DNA from 2 places in the Streptosporangium sp. NPDC053982 genome. Region 2 is predicted to be linked to the other one. Evidence: riboswitches for the same ligand, from Rfam matches in the RefSeq annotation. Region 2 holds a riboswitch; the other holds the start of a gene.

Region 1 (6,708 bases), on a different contig from region 2:
CGCGGAACGGGCGGAGATCACAGCTGCGCCGTCCTGGTCCGGCGGATGAGGTACAGGAAGAACGGGCCGCCCAGCACCGCGGTCACGATGCCGGCCTGCAGCTCGCCGGGCCGGGCCACCACCCGGCCGAGGACGTCCGCGCCGAGCAGCAGCACCGGCGCGAGCACCGCGCAGTACGGCAGCAGCCAGCGCAGATCCGGGCCGGTCACCGCCCGTACCAGGTGGGGGACCATGAGTCCCACGAAGACGATCGGCCCGCAGGCCGCGGTGGCGGCCCCGCACAGCAGCGTGACCGCCACGATCGAGACCGTGCGGATCCGCGCGGGGCGGACGCCCAGCGCGCGGGCGGTGTCGTCGCCGAGCGAGAGGGTGCCGAGCGGACGGGCCAGGGCCAGGGCGAGCAGCAGGCCCGCGCCGATGAACGGCAGCACCTTGGCGACGGTCACGGGTTGCGCGCCGGCCAGCGAGCCGACCGTCCACATGCGCATCCGCTCCAGCGAGCCGCTGTCCAGCAGCATCACCGCGCTCACGTAGGAGTAGAGCGTGGCGTTGAGGGCGGCGCCGGCCAGCGCCAGCCGGGCCGGGGTCGCCCCGCGCCCGCCGCCGACCGTGTGGATGAGCAGCGCGACGGCCGCGGCTCCGGCCAGCGCGAACCACACGTAACCGTCGAACGTGGCGACCCCGAGGAAACCGGCTGCCGTGGCCACCGCGGCCGAGGCGCCGGCGTTCACCCCCAGCAGTCCGGGGTCGGCGAGCGGGTTGCGGGTCAGCGCCTGCATCAGGCCGCCGGCCGTACCCAGGGCGGCTCCGGCGAGCAGGCCGAGCAGGGTGCGCGGCAGGCGCATCCCGTGCACCACGGTGGACGCCGCCGAGTCTCCCGCCACGAGCCCCTGCCACACCTCGGACGGGGAGAGCTGCCTCGCGCCGAACCCGACGCTGAGCACCAGTACGGCGAGCAGCACGAGGGCGGCGCCTGCCAGACCGGCGGCCCGCGCCGCGTTCCCGGTCCCGTTCCGGGCTCCCTTCCCGGTTCCGGGCGCGCGCCTCCGGGCCACCCGCCGGTCCGTCGCGGCGGACCCGGCCGGCCCGGTGGACGCGGCCGGCGGGACCTCGGCGGGTTCGGTGACAGGCAGGGCGGGCTCCGGTGCGACGAGGGCGGCAGTGGCGGCGGGGACGGTGGGCAGGGCGGGTGCGGCGTTCCTCGGGGGCCGGTGCGGTGTCCCCTCCGGTCAGGTTAGGTTAACCTAACCAAAATCTCCTTTAGGTTAGCCTAACCGAACTCACGAGAGAAGGCCGGATCATGCCCAATCCCGGGGTCATCCCCCGAATGTCCCGCCGCGGGCTCCTCACCGCGGGCGGCGCAGCCGCCCTGGGCGTCCTGCTCGGCGCCTGCGGCGGGAACGACGGGAAGCCCTCGTCCGCCGCGCCCTCCGGAACCGGAGACGGTGCCGCGGGCGGATCGTGGTCCTTCACCGACGACCGGAAGCAGGCGGTCACCGCCGCCGCGGCCCCCTCACGCGTCGTCGCCTTCACCGGTACGGCGGCGGCCCTCGCCGACTTCGGCCTCTCCCAGAAGATCGTCGGTGTCTTCGGCGAGACCGTCCGCAAGGACGGCACGCCCGACCCGCAGGCCGGCTCCCTGGACGTGGGCGGGCTGGAGATCCTCGGCAACGCCTGGGGCGAGTTCGACATCGAGAAGTACGCCGCGCTGCGGCCCGGCCTGCTGGTCACGCACATGTACGACCCCGGCGCCCTCTGGTACGTCCCGGACGAGAGCAAGGACAAGATCCTGAAGCTCGCGCCCAGCGTCGCCATAACGGTCGCGCGGGTCCCCCTCCCCGAGCCGATCGAGCGATACGCCGAACTCGCCGCGTCGCTCGGCGCCGACCTCGGCGCACCGGAGGTCATCGCCGCCAAGGCCCGCTTCGAGGCCGCCGCCGAGTCGCTGCGCCGCGCGGCGGCGGGGAACTCCGGGATCAAGGTCATGGCCGTCTCCGGAAGCCCCGACCTGATGTACGTCTCCAACCCCGAGGTCAACACCGACCTGATGTACTTCGCCGAACTCGGGGTGGACGTCGTCCGCCCGGAGAAGACCGACACCGGCGGCTACTACGAGAGTCTGAGCTGGGAGAACGCCGACAAGTACGACGCGGACCTGATCCTCCTCGACAACCGCTCCACCGCCCTGCAGCCTCCGGACCTCGCCTCCAAGCCCGCGTGGACCCGGCTGCCCGCGGTGAAGGCGGGTCAGGTGGCCTCCTGGGACACCGTGCCCCGCTTCTCGTACGCGGGCGCCGCTCCCCTGCTGGAGAACCTGGCCAAGTCGGTGGGCGAGGCCGAGAAGGTCCGCTGACCCGCGCGGACATCTGTACGGCGGAGCACCGGGAAGCCCGGCCGTACGGCCACGGCGTCCGGCCGGGGCGGTCCGGCGCGCCCGCGGGCACCCGGGACGCCCGCCGTACGCGGTCCCGGACGCCCGCCGTACGCGGTCCCGGACGCCCGGCCTGCGGCGCGCCGGGCCGTCCGCCGGGTTTCCGTGATCCATCGACCCGGTGACGGTAGTTTGTCCGTCATGGACAGCGGTACGGAGATCGGCCGGCGCCGGGCGCGCCTCGCACCCTGGGCCGCGCTGCTCGCCGTCGCCGCGCTCGCCGCCTGCGGCACGGACCCCGCGGGCACGGCCGCGGTGGCCCCGTCCGCCCCGGCGTCCGCCGCGGAGCGCACCTCGCCGGCCCCGCGGTCCTCGCCGTCCGGAGGGGAGGGCGGGGAAGCAGGTGGACGGGCCGCGTCGCCGGACGAGGCGGACCTGCCCGCCCCCGGCGAGCCGATCCCCCGGGACCCGGCGAAGCTCGCCAGGGCGCTGGAGACCACCACGCGGCGGCTCCACGACGCCGTCGACGACTGGACCGGCGGAGGGACCGGCGGGACCGGTGGCGGGACCGCGAAGGGCCGCCCGCCGCGGGCGGTCGTGCTGGAGGCGCTGTACCAGCAGCGGATCTACCGCTTCACCGCCCGCAACCCCGGTGTGGCCTCCCGCGCCTTCGCCCGGCTGCCGGCCCGGCTCGCCGCCGAGGCCCGCGACAACACGACCGCCATCCGCGGGCTGCTGGCGCTGGCCCACCCGGTCAAGGACGCCTCGAAGTTCCGCATCGAGGAGCCGCCGGCCGCCTCCGCCCTCCTCGGCCACTTCAAGAAGGCCGAGCGGCGGTTCGGCGTCGAGTGGGAGGTCCTGGCGTCGGTGATGTTCGCCGAGACGAAGTTCGGCCGGGTGCGCTCGCCGAGCTACGTGGGGGCGAAGGGCCCGATGCAGTTCATGCCGGGCACGTGGAAGGCGTACGGCATGGGCGGCGACATCCACGACCCCGGGGACGCCGTCATGGCCGCCGCCAACTACCTCCACGCCTCGGGCGCGCCCCGCGACTACCGGCGGGCGCTGTACGCCTACAACCACTCCACGGCGTACGTCGACGCCATCCTGCTGCACGCCCGTCAGATGAAGCGGGACCCGCGCAACTACTACGCGTACTACAACTGGCAGGTGTTCGTCATCACCACGAAGGGCGAGCGCCGCATCAGCGGCCCCTGACCCGGCGCCGCCGGGTCTGGAAGCGGATGAGGAGCGGGTCAGTGCGAGACATCACCGTGTTCGGCGGCGGCGCCCACCCCCGGCTGGCCGCCGGCATCTGCTCCCACCTCGGGACGCCGCTGCACCCGGTCCGGGTCACCCGCTTCGCCAACGACTGCCTGGAGGCGCAGCTGCAGGCCAACTGCAGGGAGCGGGACGTCTTCATCATCCAGCCCCTCGTCCCGCCGGTCCAGGAGAACCTCGTCGAGCTGCTCCTGATGCTGGACGCCGCCCGGGGTGCCTCGGCGGCCCGGACGACCGTGGTGATGCCGCACTACGCCTACGCCCGGTCGGACAAGAAGGACGCCCCGCGCATCTCCATCGGGGGACGCCTGGTCGCCGACCTGCTGGTGACCGCGGGGGCGGACCGGGTGCTCACGATGGCGCTGCACTCCCCGCAGGTGCACGGTTTCTTCAGCGTCCCGGTGGACCACCTGCACGCCCTGCGCGAGCTGGCGGCGTACTTCCGCCGGTACGACCTGTCGAACACCGTCGCCGTCTCCCCCGACCTCGGCTACGCCAAGCAGGCCGCGGCCTTCGCCCGGCTCCTGGGCGTCGGCGTCGCGATGGGCGCCAAGCAGCGGCTCAGCGACGACCGCGTCGTCATCGGCTCGGTGATCGGCGACGTCGCGGGCCGGGACGTCATCGTCGTGGACGACGAGATCGCGCGGGGGACGACCGTGCTCGAACTGCTCGACCGGCTCCGCGACCTCGGGGCCGGCTCGGTGCGGGTGGCCTGCACGCACGGTCTCTTCACCGCCGGGGCCGTGGACCGCATCGGCGGCCGGCCCGAGGTCGAGGAGATCGTCTGCACCGACACCGTGCCGGTCCCCGAGGCCGCGCCCGGGTCCAAGCTGCGTGTCCTGTCGGTCGCCCCGGCGTTCGCCGAGGCCATGCGCCGCATCCACGACGGCGAGTCGGTCAGCGCCCTGTTCGACGCCTCCTGATCGCGGCTGTTGACGTTATCGGGGGAAAGATATACGTTCCGGTAGATTTCACGGTTGTCCGAGGGAAATCCGGTGAGATGCCGGTGCGGACGCGCCACTGTATCCGGGACTGAGATCCCGGGAGCCAGGTCGCTCGGGCGATCGTGACCTCACTGACCGGGACGCGTCATCCCTGAGGAGGCACTGATGAGCGATATCTCCGCTCCTTCCGCGATACCCCTGCCGCGCCTGCGCCCCTGGCTGTTGCTGGCCGTACCGGTGCTGCTGCTGATCGCCTACCTGGTTCTGATGGACAACGGCGCGATCTCGCAGACCGGCACGTTCCTTCACGAACTCATGCACGACGGGCGGCATCTGCTCGGCGTGCCCTGTCACTAGGGGCGGAAATGATCCGCACCCTGTTGGTCAGGGGCCTGCTCGTAGGGCTCCTGGCCGGATTCGTCGCGGGCGCGTTCGCCTTCGTCCTCGGAGAACCGCGTGTGGACGCCGCCATCGCCCTGGAGGAGGCCGCGGCGGCGGCCGGACCCGGAACCGGGCCCGCGTCCGCCGGGGAGGCCGGTCACGACCACGCCGGGGCGGCGGGACACGACCACGGTGAGGGGGCCGTCGTCAGCCGGCCCGTGCAGAAGGCCGGGCTCTTCCTCGCGACCGGGCTGTACGGCCTGGCCGCGGGCGGGGTGTTCGCCCTCGTGTTCGCCGGCCTGCGCGGCCGGTTCGGGCCCCGCGGTGACGGCGCGCTGGCGCTCGCCGCGGCGGCGACGGCGTTCGTCGCGGTCATTCTCGTGCCTTTCCTGAAATATCCGGCCAACCCACCGGCGGTGGGCGACCCCGAGACGATCAACAGCCGGACGGCCCTGTACGTGGTGATGATCATCGTCGGGCTGGCGGCCGTGGCCGTGGCGGTGGCCACCGCCAGAAGGGTCACCGCCGGACCATGGCAGCGCCGGGTTGCGGCCGGCGTCGCGTTCCTGGTGCCCGTCGTCGCGGCGTGGCTGCTGCTGCCGGCGGTCGACGAGGTTCCCGGCGGGTTCCCCGCCTCGCTGCTGTGGGACTTCCGGCTGGTCTCGCTGGGCACGCAACTCGTCTTCTGGACGGCCTTCGGTGTGCTGTTCGGCTGGGTCAGTGACCGGGTGGCGGGGCGGTCCGCGCTCTCGCCGGCCGCGTCGAGCGGCTGAACGGGATGCTGTTCCTCCGGCAGGCCGGCACGCCCGGCACGCGTTCGGCGTGCTTCCCGACGGACGAGCCCGCCGACGCGGCGAGCCTGCGGAAGGCCGCGAGCCTGCGGAAGGCCGTGGGACCGCGGAAGGCGGGGAGCCCGGCCCCCGCGTGGACCGCGGCCGTGACCTGGGTCGCGCCGGTCACGGCCGCGCGGCAGACCGCCGCCGCCCTCGGGTGCGAGGCGCTCGACGCGCCGGAGCTCGCCGAGGCGGACGCCGGTCGTTGGCGCGGCCTGCCGTACGCGCGGGTCGCCGAGGCGGAGCCGGGCGGTCTCGCCGCGTGGCTCGGCGACCCGGAGGCGGCCCCGCACGGCGGGGAGAGCCTGGCCCGTCTCGCCGCCCGGGTGGCCCGGTGGCTCGACGCCGCCGCGGCCGACGCCGTCGTCATCTGCGACGTCGGGGTCATCAGGGCGGCGCTGGGCCACGCGCTCGGCCTCGGCCCGGCGGCGACCGCGCGGTTCGACGTGGCGCCGCTCTCGACCACCGAACTCGTCCCCGTACGCGGCGGCTGGCGCGTCGCCCACGTCAACCGGAAGGTCGTCACTTGACCGTCACCTATCCCTTCAGCGCCGTGGTCGGCCTCGACGACCTCAAGCTGGCGCTGATCCTCAACGCCGTCTCCCCACGGGTGGGCGGGGTGCTGGTGCGCGGAGAGAAGGGCACCGCCAAGTCGACGATCGTGCGGGCCCTGGCGGCCCAGCTTCCGGCCGTCGACGTCGTCCGCGGCTGCCGCTTCGCCTGCGACCCGGCCGCGCCCGACCCCGGCTGCCCCGACGGCCCGCACGCTCCGGACGCTCCGGACACGGAGCGGGTACGGCGGGCGGCGTCGCTCGTGGAACTGCCGGTCGGCGCCTCGGAGGACCGGCTGGTCGGCTCGCTGGACCTCGAACGGGCGCTCACCGAAGGGGTGAAGGCGTTC
Region 2 (6,708 bases):
CCCGCCGCTCGAAGAAGTTGGCGAGTTCCTGTACGTCCTGCAGTTCCATGAAGGCGAAGGGGTTGGCGGTGCCGTACCGGACGGGCAACCCGAGCCGGACCAGGCGCTGGTCGGCCACGTACTCAAGGTACTGCCGCATCCGCTCCGCCTCCATTCCGGGCAGCCCGTCGCCGCACAGGTCGGCGGCGAAGGCCAGCTCGGCGGCCACCGCCTCCTCCAGCATCCGGGTGACCTGCTCACCCAGCTCGTCGTCGAACAGTCCGGGCTCCTCGGCCCGTACGGTGTCCACCACGGAGAAGGCGAACTCCATGTGCATGGACTCGTCGCGGAACACCCAGTTCGTGCCGGTGGCCAGGCCGCCCAGCAGGCCGCGGGAGCGGAACCAGTAGACGTAGGCGAAGGCGCCGTAGAAGAACAGCCCCTCGATGCACGCCGCGAAGCAGATCAGGTTGAGCAGGAACGCCCGCCGGTCCTCGCGCGTCTCCAGGCGGTCCAGCCCGCCGAGAGAGTCGATCCACCGGAAGCAGAACTCGGCCTTGTCCCGGATCGAGGGGATGTGCTCGACCGCGGCGAAGGCGCGCACCCGCTCGTCGTGGTCGGGCAGGTAGGTGTCCAGCAGGGTCAGGTAGAACTGGACGTGCACCGCCTCCTCGAAGAGCTGCCTGCTGAGGTACAGCCGCGCCTCGGGGGCGTTGACGTGCCGGTAGAGGTTGAGGACCAGGTTGTTGGCCACGATCGAGTCGCCGGTGGCGAAGAAGGCGACGAGCCGGTTGATCAGGTGGCGTTCCTCGGCCGTCATCCTGGCGAGATCGGGCAGGTCGGAGGAGAGGTCCACCTCCTCGACGGTCCAGGTGTTGCGGATCGCGGCGCGGTAGCGCTCGTAGAAGTCCGGGTAGCGCATGGGGCGCAGCGTGAGGTCCATTCCGGGGTCGAGCAGCATCGGGAGAGCCCTCCGTGGGTTCCGGGTGAAGAGGTTCGGGTGGGACGAGGAGCCGGGGCGGTCCCTACTGGCAGGCCTCGCAGTACTCGGGGTTCTCCAGCGAGCAGGCGACGGCCTCCGGAACGGAGGCGTCGGAGGCGGCGGCGCGGGCCACGGTGGTCTGCGCGATCCGGGTCGCCGGGCGGGACCGCAGGTAGTAGGTCGTCTTCAGACCGCGCTTCCAGGCGTAGGCGTACATCGAGGAGAGCTTGCCGATGGTCGGCGTGGCCATGAAGAGGTTCAGCGACTGCGACTGGTCGATGTACGGCATGCGCGCGGCGGCCAGGTCGATGAGCGCCTTCTGCGGCAGTTCCCAGGCGGTGCGGTAGAGCGCCTTCAGGTCGCCGGGGACGCCGGGGACGTCCTGGACCGAGCCGTCGGCCCGCTTGATCGCGTCGCGGACCTGCGGGGTCCACAGGCCGCGCTCGGTGAGGTCGCGGACCAGGTAGCGGTTGACCTGGAGGAACTCCCCCGAGAGGGTCTCGCGCTTGAAGACGTTGGAGACCTGTGGCTCGATGCACTCGTAGCAGCCGGCGATGGAGGCGATGGTCGCGGTGGGCGCGATCGCGACCATGAGCGAGTTGCGCAGACCCGTCCCGGCGATCCTGGCCCGCAGCGCCGCCCACTCCGCCGACCGCCCGGCGTCGTAGTGGTCGGGGTGCAGCACGCCGCGGGCGGCGCGGGTCTCGTCGTAGGAGGGGTGGCGGCCCCGCTCGACGGCCAGGTCGGAGGAGGTGGCGTAGGCGGCGAGCGCGATCTCCTCGGAGATCCGGGTGGACAGCTCCAGCGCCTCCGGGGAGTCGAACGGCAGCCGCAGCGTGAAGAACACGTCGGCCAGGCCCATCACGCCCAGCCCGATCGGCCGCCACCTGCGGTTGGCGGCCTCGGCCTCGGGGGTCGGGTAGAAGCCCAGGTCGATCGTGCGGTCCAGGAACCGTACGGCGGTGCGGACGGTGGAGCGCAGCCGCTCCCAGTCCATCCGCCCGCCGTCGAGGTGGGCGGCCAGGTTGATCGACCCGAGGTTGCACACGGCGGTCTCGGCGTCGCCGGTGACCTCCAGGATCTCGGTGCAGAGGTTCGACAGGTGGATGACGTTCCCGGGGAGGGCCGTCTGGTTGGAGGTGCGGTTGGCGGCGTCCTTGAAGGTCATCCAGCCGTTGCCGGTCTGGGCGAGGGTGCGCATCATCCGGCCGTACAAGGCGCGGGCCGGGACCTGGCGGACGTACCGGCCCTCGGCCTCGGCGGCGCGGTAGGCCGCGTCGAACGCCTCGCCGTACAGGTCGGTGAGGTACGGGACCTCCTTGGGGTCGAACAGCGACCAGGTGCCGTCGGCCTCGACGCGGCGCATGAACTCGTCGGGGATCCAGTTGGCGAGGTTGAGGTTGTGCGTGCGGCGTGACTCCTCACCGGTGTTGTCGCGCAGCTCCAGGAAGTCCTCGATGTCGGCGTGCCAGGTCTCCAGGTAGACGCAGGCCGCGCCCTTGCGGCGGCCGCCCTGGTTGACCGCGGCGACGCTCGAGTTCAGGGTGCGCAGCCACGGCACGACGCCGTTGGAGTGGCCGTTGGTGCCGCGGATCAGCGAGCCGCGCGAGCGGATCCGGGTCCAGGAGACGCCGATGCCCCCGGCGTACTTCGACAGCCGCGCGATCTGCCCGTACCGCTCGTAGATCGCCTCCAGCTCGTCGCGGGGCGAGTCGAGCAGGAAGCAGGAGGACAGCTGGGGGCGGCGGGAGCCGGAGTTGAACAGGGTGGGCGAGCTGGGCAGGTAGGACAGGGTGGACATGAGGCGGTACAGCTCGGCGGCCTCCTCCACCGTCTCCGACAGGCCGCACGCCACCCGCAGGAAGAAGTGCTGCGGGCGCTCCAGCACGCCGCGGGTCTCGGGGTGGCGCAGCAGGTAGCGGTCGTAGACCGTGCGCAGGCCGAAGTACTCGAACCGGGCGTCGGCGGCGTCGTCGACGAGGGCGTCCAGCTCGGCGGCGTGCGCCGCGACGAAGGCGGCCAAGCCGTCCTGCAGCAGCCCGGCGGCGTGGGCGGCGGCGACGGACCCGGCGAAGGTCCGCACGCCGTGGGCGGCGGCCTCGTCGGCGATCAGCCCGGCCAGCAGGCCGGCGGCGACCCTGGAGTTCTCCGGATCGGCGACCACCCGGGCGGCGGCCTCCTCGATGGCCAGCCGGCGGCCGGCCAGATCCTCGCGTGCCTGCCCGGTCCCCTCGGCCGTCTCGGCTGCCTCGGTCACGATCGGTGCCACGTGCTTCCTCCTGGCGTGCTCGGTGCTCTTCCCGTAGGGCTCCCGCCGGGTCAAGGGCACGCGTCGGAGAACGGTTCGCGGGCATGCCGGACCGCCTCGTCCGCGGGCCCACCCTCGAGGCCCTGGACATCTGTGCCGGGAGAGGCGGCCGCGCCGCGCGCCCCGGGCCGCCTCACGCGGCCCCGGCGCCCGGCCCGGTCCCCTTCTCCCGTCTTTCCCGTCACCGGCAGGTCTTCGGACTCACGGGCGCCTGGCGCATGCCTACTGGCCGTCGCTTCCCGGGCACATGGCCCAGTGCTCCTGACGGCGGTCGTTCCCGTTCACCGCTGCGGGGCAGCCCCGGATTCGCACCGGGTTCCCTCTTGCCTCGCCTCCACGCGGAAGGCGAGCCGGCAACGACGAGGATCCTACATGTAGTGGCTTCGGACGCAACTACCCCAACAGGTTGTGGCGAAGGCTTTGAGCAAACCGAGATCACGGAGCACGTCACGGGCCCGGCCGGTCTCGCCGGACAGCCACTGGCGGAAGTCGTCGCCGCTGAGGTAGATCCGGCTCCAGCCCCCGGCCTCGCACAGGGACCGCCAGCGCGGCGAGGCGTCGAGGGCGTCGCACAGGGCCACGGCCCGGTCCCGGTCGTCCGGGCTCATGCCCCGCGGGCCGAACACCCCGCACCAGTCGGTGTACTCCAGCCGGACGTCCATCTCCATCAGCGTCGGCGCGTCGATCCCGGGGAGCCGCTCGGCGGAGGAGACCACCAGCGGCCGCAGGCGACCGGCGGCGATCTCGCGTGTGAAGGAGCGCGCCGAGCCCAGGATCGCGCCCACCCGGCCGTCGCGGAGCGCCTCGACGGCGTCGGCGGCGGCGGGGTATCCCGCGTACTGCAGCAGCCTGGCGTCCGCCCCGAGGCATTTGGCGATCATGCCGTAGAGCACGTGGTCGGAGCCGCCCTCCAGGCGCCCGCCCATCACCAGCCCGCCCGGGTCGCGGCGCAGCAGCGCGGCGAGGTCCTCGAAGGAGCGCAGGCGGGAGCCGGGCAGAACGATCAGGGCCGCCCAGTCGCCGGCCAGCCGGGCCAGCGGGGTGGTGGAGTCGACCACGGCGGCGGTGTCGGCGATCTCCGCCCCGGCCACCGCGGGCATCCCGGCGAGGAGCAGCCTCCCATCTCGGGAGAACGGCTCGCGGGAGAGCGGGTCGCGGGCGGACCGCTCACGGGACGCCGTCCCGGACGGCGCCCCGGACCGCGACCCGTACGGTGTCCCGTAGGGCGCCCCATGGGAGGCGAGCGCCTCCAGGGCGACGCCCGCCGCGCCACCCGGACGGTTCTCCACCCCGGCCGCCCGCACCAGCCCCTCGGCGCCCGCGACGGCCGCCATGCCGCGGGCGAGGGGATCCCAGTCGTGCCCGCGGGCGGCGGGCACGATGAGGGTCAGCATGGCCGTGAACGGCCTGTCCGGACCGCCGCAGCCGCCGCAGCAGCCGAGGACGGCGAGCCCGGCGGCGAACGAGAAGAACCGCCTGCGGTGCACGACGCGCCCTCCCCCCGAGACCCCCGATACCTCAGGTTACACCTATGTCACTTTCTGTGACATATGGCGGCCTCGCCGGGAGGAGGGACGGCAGGCTCACTCCACGGTGACGCTCTTGGCGAGGTTACGGGGCTTGTCGACGTCGCGGCCCAGCGCCACGGCGGCGTGGTAGGCCAGCAGCTGGAGCGGGATCGTCAGCAGGATCGGGTCCAGCTCGATCTCGTTCTTCGGCACCACCACGCAGTCGTCGGCCAGCTTCGGGTCCGCCGTACGGTGCCCGACCATGAGCACCCGGCCGCCGCGCGCCCGGATCTCGCCCAGGGTGGTGAGGTTCTTGTCCAGCAGCTCGTCGTCGGGGACGATCGCCACGGTCGGCGTCTCCGGGCCGATCAGCGCCAGCGGCCCGTGCTTGAGCTCGCTGGCCGGGTAGGCCTCGGCGTGCACGTAGGAGATCTCCTTGAGCTTCTGCGCGCCCTCGCGGGCCACCGGGTAGCCGCGGACCCGGCCCACGAACATCATGCTCGCCGTGTCGGCGTACTTGGCCGCCAGCTCCTTGATCTGCGGCTCCAGCGCGAGGATCTCCTCGATCTGGCCGGGCAGCCGCCGCAGGCCCTCGCAGACGCGGCGGCCGTCGGCCGGGGACAGGTCGCGCACCCGGCCCAGGTGCAGCGCGAGCAGCGCGAACGCCACCGCGGTCGAGGTGAACGCCTTGGTGCTGGCCACCGACACCTCGGGACCCGCGTGCAGGTACAGGCCGCCGTCGCACTCGCGGGCGATCGCGCTGCCCACGGTGTTGACGATGCCGAGCACCCGCCCGCCCTTGCGCTTGAGCTCCTGGACGGCGGCGAGGGTGTCGTAGGTCTCCCCCGACTGGCTGATCGCCACGTACAGGGTGTCGGGCTCCACCACGGGGCTGCGGTAGCGGAACTCGCTGGCCGGCTCGGCGTCGGCCGGGATGCGCGCCAGCTCCTCGATGAGCTGGGCGCCGATCTGGCCGGAGTAGTAGGCGGACCCGCAGCCGATGATCTTCACGCGGCGGAACGACCGGCTCTCCCGCGCGTCCATGTTGAGGCCGCCCAGGTGGGCGATGTGGAAGCGGTCGTCGAGGCGGCCGCGCAGCGTGCGGGCCACCGTCTCGGGCTGCTCGGAGATCTCCTTGAGCAGGTAGTGCTCGTAGCCGCCGGTGTCGTAGTGCCCGGCCTCCCAGTCGACGGTCAGCGGCTCCTTGGCGGTCTCCCGCGCGTCGCCGCCGAAGGTGGTGAAGCCGTCGGCCCGCAGCACAGCGAGCTCGCCGTCCTCCAGGTGGACCACCTGGCGGGTGTAGCGGACCAGGGCCGCGACGTCGGAGGCGGCGAACATCTCCTTCTCGCCGATGCCCAGCACGATCGGGCTGCCGTTGCGGGCCACGACCACCTCACCGGGCCGCCGGGCGTCGATCACCGCGATGCCGTAGGTGCCGACGATCCGCTTGAGCGCGGTGCGGACCGCCTCCTCCAGCGAGTCGGACTCCTCGACGGTGCGGGCGATCAGATGCGCCAGCACCTCGGTGTCGGTCTCGGAGACGAAGACCGCGCCGTCGGCCTCCAGTTTGGCGCGCAGCTCGTCGGCGTTCTCGATGACGCCGTTGTGCACGACCGCGACGCGCTCGTCGGTGGAAAGGTGGGGGTGGGCGTTGGCGTCGCTGGGCGCGCCATGGGTGGCCCAGCGGGTGTGCCCGATGCCCAGGGTGCCCTTGAAACGCGCGGGCACCACGGCGGCCAGGTCGCCCACCCGGCCCTTGACCTTGCGCGTCTTCAGGCCCCTGTTGGAGACCACCAGCCCCGCCGAGTCGTAGCCGCGATACTCCAGCCGCGCGAGGCCCTCCAGAAGAATCGGCGCCGCGTCCTTCGGCCCCACATAGGCCACGATCCCGCACATGTGTCGCACTCCTTACCCGTAGACGATCCGGCGCA

Evidence for each region. A riboswitch is a leader RNA that binds a small molecule or an ion and turns the genes downstream of it on or off. The one in region 2 is predicted to bind cobalamin.
Region 1: linked by a shared signal. The riboswitch ahead of ACZ6W9_RS03435 (CbtB domain-containing protein) and the one ahead of ACZ6W9_RS08555 (ribonucleoside-diphosphate reductase subunit alpha) in region 2 are both predicted to bind cobalamin.

The regions. Positions count from the first base shown of each region.
Region 1 is NZ_JBVJKQ010000002.1:136,718-143,425, reverse strand. It holds gene ACZ6W9_RS03455 (FecCD family ABC transporter permease) at 18-1,055, opposite strand; gene ACZ6W9_RS03450 (ABC transporter substrate-binding protein) at 1,301-2,353, shown strand; gene ACZ6W9_RS03445 (lytic transglycosylase domain-containing protein) at 2,573-3,586, shown strand; gene ACZ6W9_RS03440 (ribose-phosphate diphosphokinase) at 3,628-4,572, shown strand; adenosylcobalamin (AdoCbl) riboswitch at 4,609-4,756, shown strand; gene ACZ6W9_RS03435 (CbtB domain-containing protein) at 4,759-4,950, shown strand; gene ACZ6W9_RS03430 (CbtA family protein) at 4,959-5,747, shown strand; gene ACZ6W9_RS03425 (histidine phosphatase family protein) at 5,753-6,337, shown strand; gene ACZ6W9_RS03420 (magnesium chelatase subunit D family protein) at 6,334-6,708, shown strand, end outside.
Region 2 is NZ_JBVJKQ010000004.1:238,466-245,173, reverse strand. It holds gene ACZ6W9_RS08560 (ribonucleotide-diphosphate reductase subunit beta) at 1-940, opposite strand, end outside; gene ACZ6W9_RS08555 (ribonucleoside-diphosphate reductase subunit alpha) at 1,005-3,230, opposite strand; cobalamin riboswitch at 3,439-3,639, opposite strand; gene ACZ6W9_RS08550 (Bug family tripartite tricarboxylate transporter substrate binding protein) at 3,638-4,756, opposite strand; gene glmS (glutamine--fructose-6-phosphate transaminase (isomerizing)) at 4,853-6,673, opposite strand; gene ACZ6W9_RS08540 (hypothetical protein) at 6,686-6,708, opposite strand, start outside.